2 regions of the Rhodococcus sp. PAMC28707 genome follow, and region 2 is predicted to be linked to the other one. Evidence: predicted binding sites of a transcription regulator. Region 2 holds the regulator's gene; the other holds the start of a gene.
What was found. The regulator LexA, encoded in region 2, represses DNA repair genes until DNA is damaged. The targets are predictions, from matches to a motif close to CGAACANNTGTTCG.
Positions count from the first base shown of each region.

Region 1: a site for LexA is predicted at 3,004-3,017, ahead of E5720_RS19675 (SAV_6107 family HEPN domain-containing protein). Genes of this name have one in related genera too.

Region 1 is NZ_CP039253.1:4,315,275-4,320,853, forward strand. Features, by position in the region: gene E5720_RS19660 (carotenoid biosynthesis protein) at 1-733, opposite strand, end outside; gene E5720_RS19665 (NAD(P)/FAD-dependent oxidoreductase) at 730-2,340, opposite strand; gene E5720_RS19670 (GNAT family N-acetyltransferase) at 2,364-2,957, opposite strand; gene E5720_RS19675 (SAV_6107 family HEPN domain-containing protein) at 3,185-3,634, shown strand; gene E5720_RS19680 (DUF3040 domain-containing protein) at 3,876-4,316, shown strand; gene mraZ (division/cell wall cluster transcriptional repressor MraZ) at 4,771-5,202, shown strand; gene rsmH (16S rRNA (cytosine(1402)-N(4))-methyltransferase RsmH) at 5,511-5,579, shown strand, end outside.
Region 2 is NZ_CP039253.1:313,546-319,777, reverse strand. Features, by position in the region: gene ptsP (phosphoenolpyruvate--protein phosphotransferase) at 1-773, shown strand, start outside; gene E5720_RS01420 (solute carrier family 23 protein) at 803-2,068, shown strand; gene E5720_RS01415 (acyl-CoA dehydrogenase family protein) at 2,205-3,347, shown strand; gene lexA (transcriptional repressor LexA) at 3,430-4,128, opposite strand; gene E5720_RS01405 (hypothetical protein) at 4,586-5,047, shown strand; gene nrdR (transcriptional regulator NrdR) at 5,187-5,654, shown strand; gene hrpA (ATP-dependent RNA helicase HrpA) at 5,699-6,232, opposite strand, start outside.

The DNA of each region.
Region 1 (5,579 bases), 730 kb from region 2:
AGACGGCCGAATATCGAAGTTCGGGTCCGGTCAGAAGCGCGGCGTGTGCAAGCGCCGAACCAAGCCACGTCCAGGTGAACAGCACCAGAGGAGCGGTGTCGGAAATCGGCGACAGCGTGGTGCGGTCAGCTCGGAACCGGCGCCCCAGAGTATCGACGATCAGCGCCATTATGGCTGCGGTGACAAACCATCCCAGATAGTTGCTCACCGGAATCGAGGGGATTCCGGGTAGTCCGGCGATCGGAGACGTCCAGGTCCACTGCCCATCGGTCACCATCTGAGTGTCGAGGTAGAGATCCCATCCGACCATCCCGACCGCAGTGATCACGACTCGGTGAATTCTTCGACGCTCCGGAGAGGTCGACGATCGTTGCAACACATAGGAGACCGCGCACCAGATCGGATAGAACCCGGCCGTCCACGCAAGTGGGACCACCGCGGGCACGCCCACGATGTCGGGGCCGAGTCGACCAGTTGCATATCCATAGCTTCCAAAAGGGAACCCCGTTGCGGTTCCTACTATTTCGGCGATCAGGCCGAGCCCGGCAGTAGTCGCGAACAGCATCAGAGCCCAACCGAAACCGCGGGACACAGCGGCGTGTACGAGCGCACACGACGCGAGGAGGACGACGACGGCGACGGTGACGACATCGCGTCGCGACCCGGTCACGAGGGGGTACGAAATCTGGGCCAGTATTGCGGCACCCGCGAGTGCCACGACGAACCTGTTCATCGTCTTCGGTTCCCGATCCAGCGGCGGAGTCTGCCGGCTCGTGCGTCGGCCAGGGCGATTCGGGCCGCACTCCGCCCGCTCGCCGCGGACACTCCGCCACCCGGGTGGGTCGAGGCACCCGTCAAATACATTCCTGGAGCTCCAGGCACTCGGTATCCGGCGAGCTGGGGGACCGGTCGCCACATCATCATCTGATCGAGTGACATCTCGACGTGCATGATGTTTCCCCCGATCAAACCGAGCTCGCTTTCGATATCGACAGGTGACTGGACATGTCGGTCGAGCACGGACGCACTGAAGCCCGGTGCGTAGGACTCGAGCTCGGCGACAATTCGGTCCGCCTCGAGCTCGGCGAGATCGTCGGCACGTACCTGCTCCGATCGACGCCACTGCCGTCCTCCGGACAGGGTGTGGGGCTGCCACTGTGACCACAGCGAAATCTGATGTTGACCTGCGGGTGCAACGGTGGGATCGATCGCGGTGAACGACATGCCCAGTACCGCAGGCCTCGGTGGGAGTTCACCTGCAGACGCGGACCCATGGGCCAGACGCAGATGTGCACGGTCGCGAACCAGCATCTGTAGACCCGTTGTCGCGTCGGAATCGGCCGCTGCGCTCGAATACTGCGGCAGCGAGTCGGTGGCGAGACGGACTGCCATCCCGATACCGGGGCCGACCCGAATGTGTCGGCGCCAGGCTTCGATGGCCCGAGGATCGTGGCCGCCTGCCGCGAGAAGATCGAGAGTGGTCAGAATGTGACAGCCAGCGATGACCATTCGGCTTCGGATCGATCGTCCAGAAGACGTCGTGGTGGTCCACTGCCCATCTCTCGGCGACACTGCCTCGACTGCATCGCCCACGGAAACCGACCCGCCCGTCGCCGACAGCCGAGCAACGAGGGCCTCGGTCAGTGCGCCACTTCCACCGATCGCACGCCCGGGCGGAAGCGTATGCATAAGGGCCGCGAAGCCGACCATGGGGGCAGTGCCTGGCTCGGACATGGGTGGCCCGGATTGCGCGCCGAACCACGCCAGTGCAGCTTTCAGGCGTTCACTGGTGAACAACGAATCGAGCAGGGCATCACCGGTAGTGAGGAATTCGCGAGACAATGCGCTTCCGCCGTCGGGGGCGTCGAGACCCCAGAAGGAGCGAAGCAGGCCTGGGCCGGTGGGTGGGGAGGAGAACGCCCGCATGGTCCTAGCGCTTCGTGGTCCCCACATTGCAACGAACTGTCTATAGGCGATCGCATCGGCGGTCCCGCAGGACCGCGCGATCGACTCGCATGTTCGGTCGAGGTCGCGATGGAAGACCAATGCTTCCTCGGTGGAGTTCGGGGCTCCTGGCGCGAAGGCCCACGGATCACACTCGGCGTAGCGCAGGCCGTAACTGGCGAGATCGAGTTCTTCGATTACTCCGGTGTGACGCACCATGATGTGCGCAGACGACCCGCGGTCCACGCGGTGTCCGGGGAATCTCTCCACGGACGACACCGCGCCGCCGGCGATCGTGTCTCGTTCGAGCACCTCGACGGACAGCCCAGCTGCAGCGAGATAGCAAGCCGAGGTCAAAGCATTATGGCCGGAGCCTACTACCACAGCGTCGATCACCGGTCCAGGCTATAGGTCGTCCTTCATTCGAACGGAAGTGCGTGACCCAGCACGGCGAACGGCCGTCGATCGCCAGAAAACGTGAAGTCGCGCAGCACATCCTCGAATCCGAGTCGCCGGTACAAACGCCAGGCGCGGTTTTCCTCTTGCTCGACCTCCGGGGTGGACAGAAGCACGCTCTTTTCGGGTCGATCCTGTAGAAGTCTGCGAGTGAGTGCGCGGCCGAGTCCATGGCCCTGGGCGCTCGGTGTGACGTGCAGTTCCGTCAACTCGAAGTAGTCGTCGAGTACTCCGTCGATGTACTCGCCCGTGTGCCCGGATCTGTGCAGCCCGTCGCGCACCTGCTGATGCCACCAATGATTTCGAGCACCGTGATAGCCGTATGCCACGGCGACCAGGGGTGCATCGGAGGTGGGGAGCACTGCTCCGACTCCCCGCCAGCCTGGCCGCGACAGATGCTCGATCCACATGGGAGCGCGGTGGTACTCGGTGCCCTGGGGGTAGCCCATGGCCGCTACGTAAATGGCCAGAGCTTCGGGGAGGCGGCGACGAATTTCCTGAGGGGAAAGGTCGACGAGATAGGGGGTCGTTTCCGCATCGGTAGCGACTGTTCTCAACCTTTCCTTGACTACTTGTCGGTGGGCGCAGTTATATTGAATATGTCGAACGAATGTTCGATGTCGGCGATCCGGCGAAGAGCTCGAGGGAAGCGAGACTCGCCGGGTTCCGACCTTAGAGCTTCATCGTTGTCCGGGCGTGTCGGTGGTACCTAATCCGTACCACCGAATCCGAATTACCAGATCGAACGGCCGCGTGAGGCGAATCGAACGGGAGGTGTTCGAGTATGGCTGCCAAAGTTCTCCGTGCTGACGTACGTCCGGGGGTATCGCCTCGCGCCAGAGCGTTGCTCGGTCGAGCGGATGCGATGCTGTCCGGGTCGGTGGGCGCCGCGGATGCCACCGAGATGTTTCTCGACTGCTATATAGCGGCTCTGCGCGGCGCGGCAGCGGTCCTGGAGGCGACCCCGATCGCCGCATCGCGAGTGCGCTCGCGAAGTGCCTGGGTGCTGATGGCAAAGGCGGCGCCCGCCCTAGATTCCTGGGCTGAGTACTTTTCCGGCTTCTCGACGACCAGAGCGGCCGTCCAGGCGGGCTTGCGCCGATCGATCGACGAAAACGACGCCGACGAGTTCTACCGCGAAGTGGGGCGATTCCTTCAGGTCGTGGAGGAGTACATCGGAGTCGATTCACGACTCGACAGACAGGAAGTCCGTCCGCACTCGATGTCTGCTTGAGCGCGGCGTTCTTCGCCGGTCCGCGTCTGGCGCCTGCCGCGGGTACTGCAGATCAACGACTTCCGAGTGCCGATTGTGGCGTTGCGCTGGGGAACTTCGAACATTCTCAGGAACACATATCGCGAGTAGGTGGTAAGCAGGCGATTCTGCTCGTATTATCGACAGTAGGTAGCCGCCAAGGTCAGCTTCCCGTCGTTTCGGACCCGAAATGACTTTCAATTTCTGTTCAGGGGGAGGTACCGTGCCACTCTCCGAGCACGAGCAGCGCATGCTCGATCAAATCGAGAGCGCTCTCTACGCCGAGGATCCCAAATTCGCCTCGCACGTACGAAGCGGACGCATGCGTACGGCATCGAGCAAACGCCGTTTTCAAGCGGCCGCATTGTTCGCGTTGGGGCTTGTTCTTCTGATCGCCGGGGTGGCTCTGCCATTCAAGCCCGGCGGTTTTCCTGTGATAAGCCTCGTCGGCTTCGTCCTGATGTTCGGGGCAGGCGTGCTGTTTCTTCTCGGCGGATCACGCAAAGCTGCAACGCCGTCCGACGGCGACGCATCGAGTGTGAGCGGATCCAATTCCGGGTCCGGTCCGAGGAGCTCGGGGCAGAAGTCCAAGTCTGCCCGTAAAGGCGGAGGCTTCGCGTCGCGCATGGAAGATCGGTTCCGGCGGCGGTTCGAGCAGGAGTGAACACTGTGCGCGCGATTGCAGTCTGATGGACTCGATCGTGGCCCGCAGCGGTTGACGTCAAAGAACGCGCGGCACTAGAACGCGCGATGCTGAAGAACGCGAAAGCGGTGTTCCATCGAGAGATGGGGCGCCGCTTTTTTGCTGTCCACATCGCGTTCGCCCCGCTGGCCGGGGCTGTACCTGTCAATCCCCACTTGGACCCACTGCCGCCCGTTCGGCGATTCGCAGCCCTCGGGACGTGGACCCGAACTGCAGTTTCGTCGTCTCAGCTCGCGCAGTAGATTCCTCGATCCGAGCCAGGCGCGCCGATGGCATAAATCCTCCCCACAGCCTTCCACCGCTTTGAGCTGCGCTTTTGTGTGGATGATGACAAACGAATCCTCGTCAGGGATTGATAGTGGGGGGAAGTGGGGTAAAGTGGTGGACAGCGAAGGGTTCAGGTAGGAGGTGTCGAGTGTTCCTCGGTACCTACACGCCAAAGCTCGACGACAAGGGTCGGTTGACATTGCCGGCGAAGTTCCGCGAAGCGCTTTCTGGAGGTGTGATGGTGAGCAAAGGGCAGGATCACAGCCTCGCCGTCTACACCCCGGAGGAGTTCTCCGAGCGGGTTCGCAAGCTCACCGAAGCCTCGCGCTCGAATCCCGTCGCACGTGCGTACATAAGGCAGTTGGGTGCCGGCACCGACGAGCAGCAGCTCGACGGGCAGGGGCGGATCATGATCAGCGCCGACCATCGGCGCTACGCGAATCTTGGGCGCGAAGTCGTCGTCAACGGTTCCATCGAGTTCATCGAGATCTGGAACAAAGAGTCCTGGACCCGTTACTCGGCGGAAAGCGAGCAGAGCTTCTCCGACGCCTTCGACGAATCCCTCGGAGGGATTATGTAGCGCCACTAATTCACCGCCGAGTGCCGCGAGGCCTCTGCCCGATCAGAACCCTGACGTTCTTCCCCAACGCCAGGTTTCACAGATCAGGACCCTGACGTTCTTCCCCAACGCCAGGATCCCTATCGGACAGGGACCTCGAAGCATTCGACACAGTTCATCTCTTCGATCCGCTCGCCGAGCACAAGGTGCGCCAAGCAAGACCGGGAGGAATCATTGTGGAAGGCGAGTCTCAGCCGCCCGCCCCGGACAGCCCTCCTGGCGGCCCTGAAAATACCGCAGGACCGTCGCAGGGATCCAATGCATCGAATATCCCTCGTGCCAAGCATATTCCGGTCCGGTTGGGCCGAGCCGACGAACTGCTGGGTCCAGCGTTGACC
Region 2 (6,232 bases):
GCGACTCGGAACCGACCGTCGACGAGCAGGCCGAAATCTACGGTCAAGTTCTCGATGCGTTCGCCGGGCACAAGGTTGTCGTTCGTACCCTCGACGCCGGATCGGACAAGCCCTTGCGCTTCGCCAACCATCCGGACGAGGCCAACCCCGCACTTGGTATTCGCGGCATCCGAATCGCCGAGCAGGACCGAGGAATTCTCTATCGTCAGCTCGACGGGATCGCTGCTGCTGCCGCGGCCACCAACTCGAGTCCTTGGGTAATGGCACCCATGATTGCCACACCGGCAGAAGCAGCTGCATTCGCCGCCGACGTCCGCGAGAGGGGTTTGACTCCGGGCGTCATGATCGAGGTTCCGGCCGCGGCGCTGCTCGCCGAGCACATTCTCGAGCATGTGGAGTTTCTGTCGATCGGAACGAATGATCTGGCGCAGTACACCATGGCTGCCGATCGGATGTCCTCCCAACTCGCATCGCTCACCGATCCGTGGCAGCCGGCGGTCATCGCGCTGGTCGCCCACACCGCGAAGGCAGGTATGGCCGTGGGCAAGCCTGTTGGAGTATGCGGAGAGGCCGCCGCCGACCCACTGCTGGCGTGCGTCCTGGTGGGCTTGGGTGTCACGTCACTGTCCGCTGCGTCGGCTGCAGTCGCACACGTAGGGGCGAAATTGTCCACGGTTACGCTCGAGCAATGCCGGCGCGCGGCCGCGGCCGCGTCGAAGACCGACAGTGCCACGGCGGCACGTGAGGCGGCAGCGTCGATCCTGAACGAGTGACGAAGCGGCAGGCCCTAGGATTCGAACCCGTGAGAAGACAATTCGGATGGACCCTGCACGGCAACGGCAAGAACGTCGAGGCAGGGGCAGTTGTGGCACCGGACCAGCGCCTGTCGTGGCCGCGCACCGTGGGTATCGGTATGCAGCACGTCATCGCCATGTTCGGTGCCACGTTGCTCGTTCCCACGGTGACCGGATTTCCCGTCACCACGACCCTGTTGTTCTCGGGCATCGGTACCGCGCTGTTCCTCGTGATCACGCGGGGGCGCATCCCCAGCTATCTCGGATCCTCGTTCGCTTTCATTGCACCACTCAGTGCGGCGCAGGCAAGTGGCCCCGCCGCGCAACTCGGCGCCGTCATGTCCGTAGGCGTCGTGCTGACCCTCGTCGGATTGGTCGTCAAGTTCGCGGGCGGACGACTCATCGAAGCGGTGATGCCTCCGGTCGTCACAGGTGCGGTCGTGGTTCTCATCGGACTCAACCTCGCTCCCGCAGCGACGTCGTCGTTCGAGGCGCAGCCACTCGTGGCCGCGGTGACTCTCGCGGCGATCCTGCTGGTGACCGTCGCCGGTCCGGGACTGCTCGGACGCCTCGGCATCCTTGTCGGTGTCATCGTCGGATGGGTTTTCGCTGCGGTGTCAGGGCAGATCTCGGACGTCAAACTCGACGCGATGAGGGCTGCAGAATGGATCGGTATTCCCGAATTCCGCGGACCGACGTTCGAATTGTCCGTCGTACTCATCGCACTACCCGTCGTCATCGTTCTCGTGGCCGAGAACGTCGGGCACGTCAAAGCAGTATCGGCAATGACAGGTAAGCAACTCGACGACCTCGCCGGAGACGCACTCATCGCAGATGGATTGGCGACGACGCTGGCAGGTGCTGCGGGTGGCTCGGGCACGACGACCTACGCCGAGAACATCGGCGTGATGGCGGCGACCCGGGTGTATTCGACCGCGGCCTACTGGGTGGCCGCGGTGACGGCCGTAGTGCTCGCGTTCTCGCCGAAGTTCGGCGCGTTGGTGTTCACGGTCCCGGACGGAGTCATCGGTGGCGCGACATTGGTTCTTTACGGGTTGATCGGCCTGCTGGGTGTGCGCATCTGGTCGGACAGCAAGGTCGATTTCACCGATCCCGTCAACCTCGTTGTCGTCGCTGCTGCCATCGTTGCCGGCATCGGCGATCTGACACTGACGGTCGGGTCGGTGGAGCTCGGCGGTATCGCCTGGGGATCGGTCGGAATCTTGGTCGGCTATCCCGTTCTGCGCGCCCTTTCTCGCACACAGCGCCGATAACAGCACTTTCTTCGGTCACCGATTCCGCGCGGCTCGGTCATCGACCGGTTGACCTATTCGGCCGTAGGCTCGAATGACGTCAGTTCACCGGAGGTGACCAATGGTGCCGCCGGTTGGCAATTCGAAGGAGACCGAAGTGGAACGCACGATATTCGATTCCGAGCACGACATGTTTCGCGAGTCGTACCGCAAGTTCCTCGACCAACACGTTGCGCCGAACCACGCTAAGTGGGAAGAGCAGAACCTCGTCGATCGTTGGGTGTGGGTAGAAGCCGGAAAGCAAGGATTCCTCGGCACCGACGTGCCGGAGGAGTACGGCGGTGGCGGTGTCAAAGACTTCCGCTACAACGCCGTCGTCACCGAGGAAACCACCCGCGGCGGCTACAGCGGAATCGGATTCACGCTGCACAACGACGTCGTCGCGCCATACCTCATCAATCTGACGAACGAAGAACAAAAGCAGCGTTGGCTACCCGGATTCAGTTCCGGTGAGTTGATCACCGCGATCGCGATGACCGAGCCCGGTACCGGTAGCGATCTGCAGGGAATCAAGACCAAGGCCGTTCGCGATGGAGACGACTGGGTCCTCAACGGGTCCAAAACCTTCATCACCAACGGAATCAATGCCGACCTCGTCATCGTCGTAGCCTGCACCGACCCCGACAAGGGTGCGCAGGGATTCAGCTTGCTCGTCGTCGAGCGCGACATGCCTGGTTTCGAACGCGGACGCAATCTCGACAAGATCGGGATGAAGGCGCAGGACACGGCTGAACTCAGCTTCACCGACGTTCGCGTGCCCGCCGCGAACCTTCTCGGTGAGGAAGGGATGGGCTTCATCTACCTGATGCAGAACCTGCCTCAGGAACGACTGTCCATTGCGGTCGTCGCAGCAGCCGCCATGGAGTCGGCGCTCGACATGACAATTCAGTACTGCCGTGATCGCAAGGCATTCGGTAAGTCCATCGGCAAATTCCAGAACACACGATTCGTGCTGGCGGAGTTGGCAACCGAGACGACCGCCTCACGGATCATGGTCGACAAATTCATCGAACTGCTCAACGACGGCAAGCTGACGGTGCAGGAAGCCGCTATGGCCAAGTGGTGGACCACCGAGAACCAGGTGCGTCTCATCGACCGCTGCCTGCAACTGCATGGCGGATACGGATACATGAAGGAATACCCGATTGCCAAGGCATACATGGACTCTCGGGTGCAGACGATCTACGGCGGAACGACCGAGATCATGAAGGAAATCATCGGGCGGGGACTGAATCTCTAGTTCTCACCTTTCGATCGATACAGTTAAGGACCGCAACCTCGAAACACGAGGTTGCGGCCCTTCGTCTGTACGAACTCGCTGATCAGAGCTTGCGCATGACCGTGACGACCTTGCCGAGGATGGCTGCGTCATTGCCCGGGATCGGTTCGAACAATGGGTTGTGCGGCAGTAGCCATACCTCACCTTTGGTGCGCTTGAACGTCTTCACCGTGGCTTCGCCATCGATCATTGCTGCAACGATGTCACCGTTGTCGGCGACACTCTGCTGTCGAACCACGACCCAGTCGCCATCGCAGATCGCTGCTTCGATCATCGACTCGCCGACCACTCTCAGCATGAACAGTGAACCCTGGCCGACCAGTTCGCGGGGGAGAGGGAAAACGTCCTCGACCGCCTGCTCGGCAAGAATTGGTCCGCCGGCTGCGATTCTTCCCAGTACTGGAACGAACGTCGGAGTCGGCAGTTGATCCTCCGCAGGCGCCGAACCGTCGGCAACGGCTGCCGCGTGGTCTGCCTGTACCTCGTCGAGCCCGCGAACATCCACTGCGCGTGGGCGGTTCGGATCACGTCTGAGGAAACCTTTGCGTTCCAACGTCCGAAGCTGATGAGCGACCGACGACGTAGAGGTCAGCCCGACTGCATCCCCGATCTCCCGGATGCTCGGCGGGTAGCCACGCTCGGTCACCGAAGCTCTGATGACCTCGAGAACTTTGCGTTGACGTTCGGTCAGGCCCGCATTGACGTCGGTGCCCTCACCTTCGAATGCCTTCGCCGTCGGCACCGAGGGCGCCTTGGCGGTTGTGGCGGTCTTGGCAGCCGGCGCGGGGACCTTTCCACCGGTGGCACTTCCGAGCGTCTTTGCGCGCACTGCCGTAGCCTTCGTCTTCCCGCTCGCCTTGCCGCTCGTCTTGCCCGTGGACTTCGGTGACCCTGACGAGGTCTCTTCTTTCATTCGTGCATCCTCCTGCATCGCCTTCCCCTGCCGGGCATCTCGTGTGCTCGAGTGGCCCGAACGCGTGGTGTGGATGTGACGTGTGGTTTCTGACACGAATCTAGCCCGAAAACCCTGTTCGATCAAACATCTGTTCGATCCGTGTCGTAACTTCTGCTGACATTGTCCGACCCGCGTGATAGAACTTCGAACAAGCGTTCGTCGAACGCCTGATCGAATAAAGGTGAAAGTCGCGTCGGTCGCGAGCATCGCCACGGTCGATCTGTACACCGCAGTGGAGGTTCCGATGAGCATCACTACAGAGCGGACCAGTGCTCTCACCAGGCTCGCAGCAGCAGGTCGGGGTATAGACGGTCGGGGTATAGACGGTCGCGACACCCTCGATCGCACAACGCGCTCGGGCCAGCCCGTCCGTACTTCTCGCCCACGCACGTCTTGCGCGTCACTCGACCGTCGACGCTACCTTCACGCTGTCGCGCAACAGGACGGTTGCAACCGGGTCATCGATCACAGCTCCGCCGATCGAAGCTTCGACGACGAGGCGCCACGTCAGACAATGTCGTGGACCGCCACGATCGCGGGTGTGTTGATCACAGCCATTGTTCTTCTGGGCTTGGTAGGGCTTGCGAATCTACGCGCCGGATATCTCGACGGCGGCTCAGCCGGTGCTGTCACGGTCGTCGAGCAAGGTGGATTCGTCGGTACTGCGGGTCAGGATCTCATCGCGGCCACCGACTCGGGCCAGTGATACAACCATGCCTGAAGTACTGCTCGTTGATCGAGCCAGGTACGCGACACTGGGCTCGATAGCACTCCGAGTATCCTCGGTACCTGCACCTCTTGCGCTACCTACGAGATGGTGTGACGGCTACGACGGAGGCTCTTACATGCATTGCCCGTTCTGCAAGCACCCCGACTCCCGAGTGGTCGACTCCCGTGAGGCGGACGAAGGTCAGGCGATCCGTCGTCGTCGCTCGTGCCCGGAGTGTGGACGCCGCTTCACCACAGTGGAGACCGCTGTTCTGGCTGTCGTGAAGCGCAGCGGAGTCACCGAGCCCTTCAGTCGGGAGAAAGTAGTGCGAGGCGTCCGTCGTGCCTGCCAAGGCCGTGATGTCGACAACGACGCTCTGAATCTGTTGGCTCAGCAGGTCGAGGATGCAGTTCGGGCATCCGGATCAGCCGAGATCCCCAGCAACGAGGTCGGACTGGCTATTCTCGGTCCGCTTCGCGATCTCGACGAGGTTGCGTATCTACGGTTCGCGTCGGTGTACAAGTCCTTCAGTTCGGCCGAGGACTTCGAGAAAGAAATTCAGGGCCTTCGCGACCATCGACAGCCCGCTGTCGCTGTCGACTGAAGAGCGCGTGCGCTCGACGGGCGAGAATCGGTCGACTCGAGGCCTCACTGTTGGCTGATGGCCTGGATTGCTTTTGTGATCCTCTTTTCCGATATCGGGTACGCGGTCCGAATTCCTTGCGCGAAAAGTTGAATTCGTAACTCCTCGATCATCCAGAAGATCTCCTGCACTGGTTTGCTCTGCTGTCTGGCTTCAGGAAGCGACTTCAGCAGTCGGTCGTATGCCTCGTAGACTCGATCGAGTGCGTTCATTCCGGTTTCGTCCCTGTTCGCACTGCTGGGTAGTGAGCCGAGTCGCCGAGTAGCGGCCGTGAGGTATCGGGGAATTTCAGCGAGCCTGGCAGAGCCGAATTCGAAGACGAAGCCATCGAACACCAGAGCGGCTAGTTGTTCGCGGACGTCATCGGCGGCGTCGCCGTCTGCTCGTTCGAGTGCCGCTCGAAGCTCCACGGCCGCAGTCAGAATCGGTCGAATCAGTGCAAGGACCCGAGACGTGCGTTCGGTTACCTCGGCGTTCACCGCCTTGACCAACGCTTCGAATTCTTCCGGCGAGCGGACGGGACCGCCGTGCGCACTCAT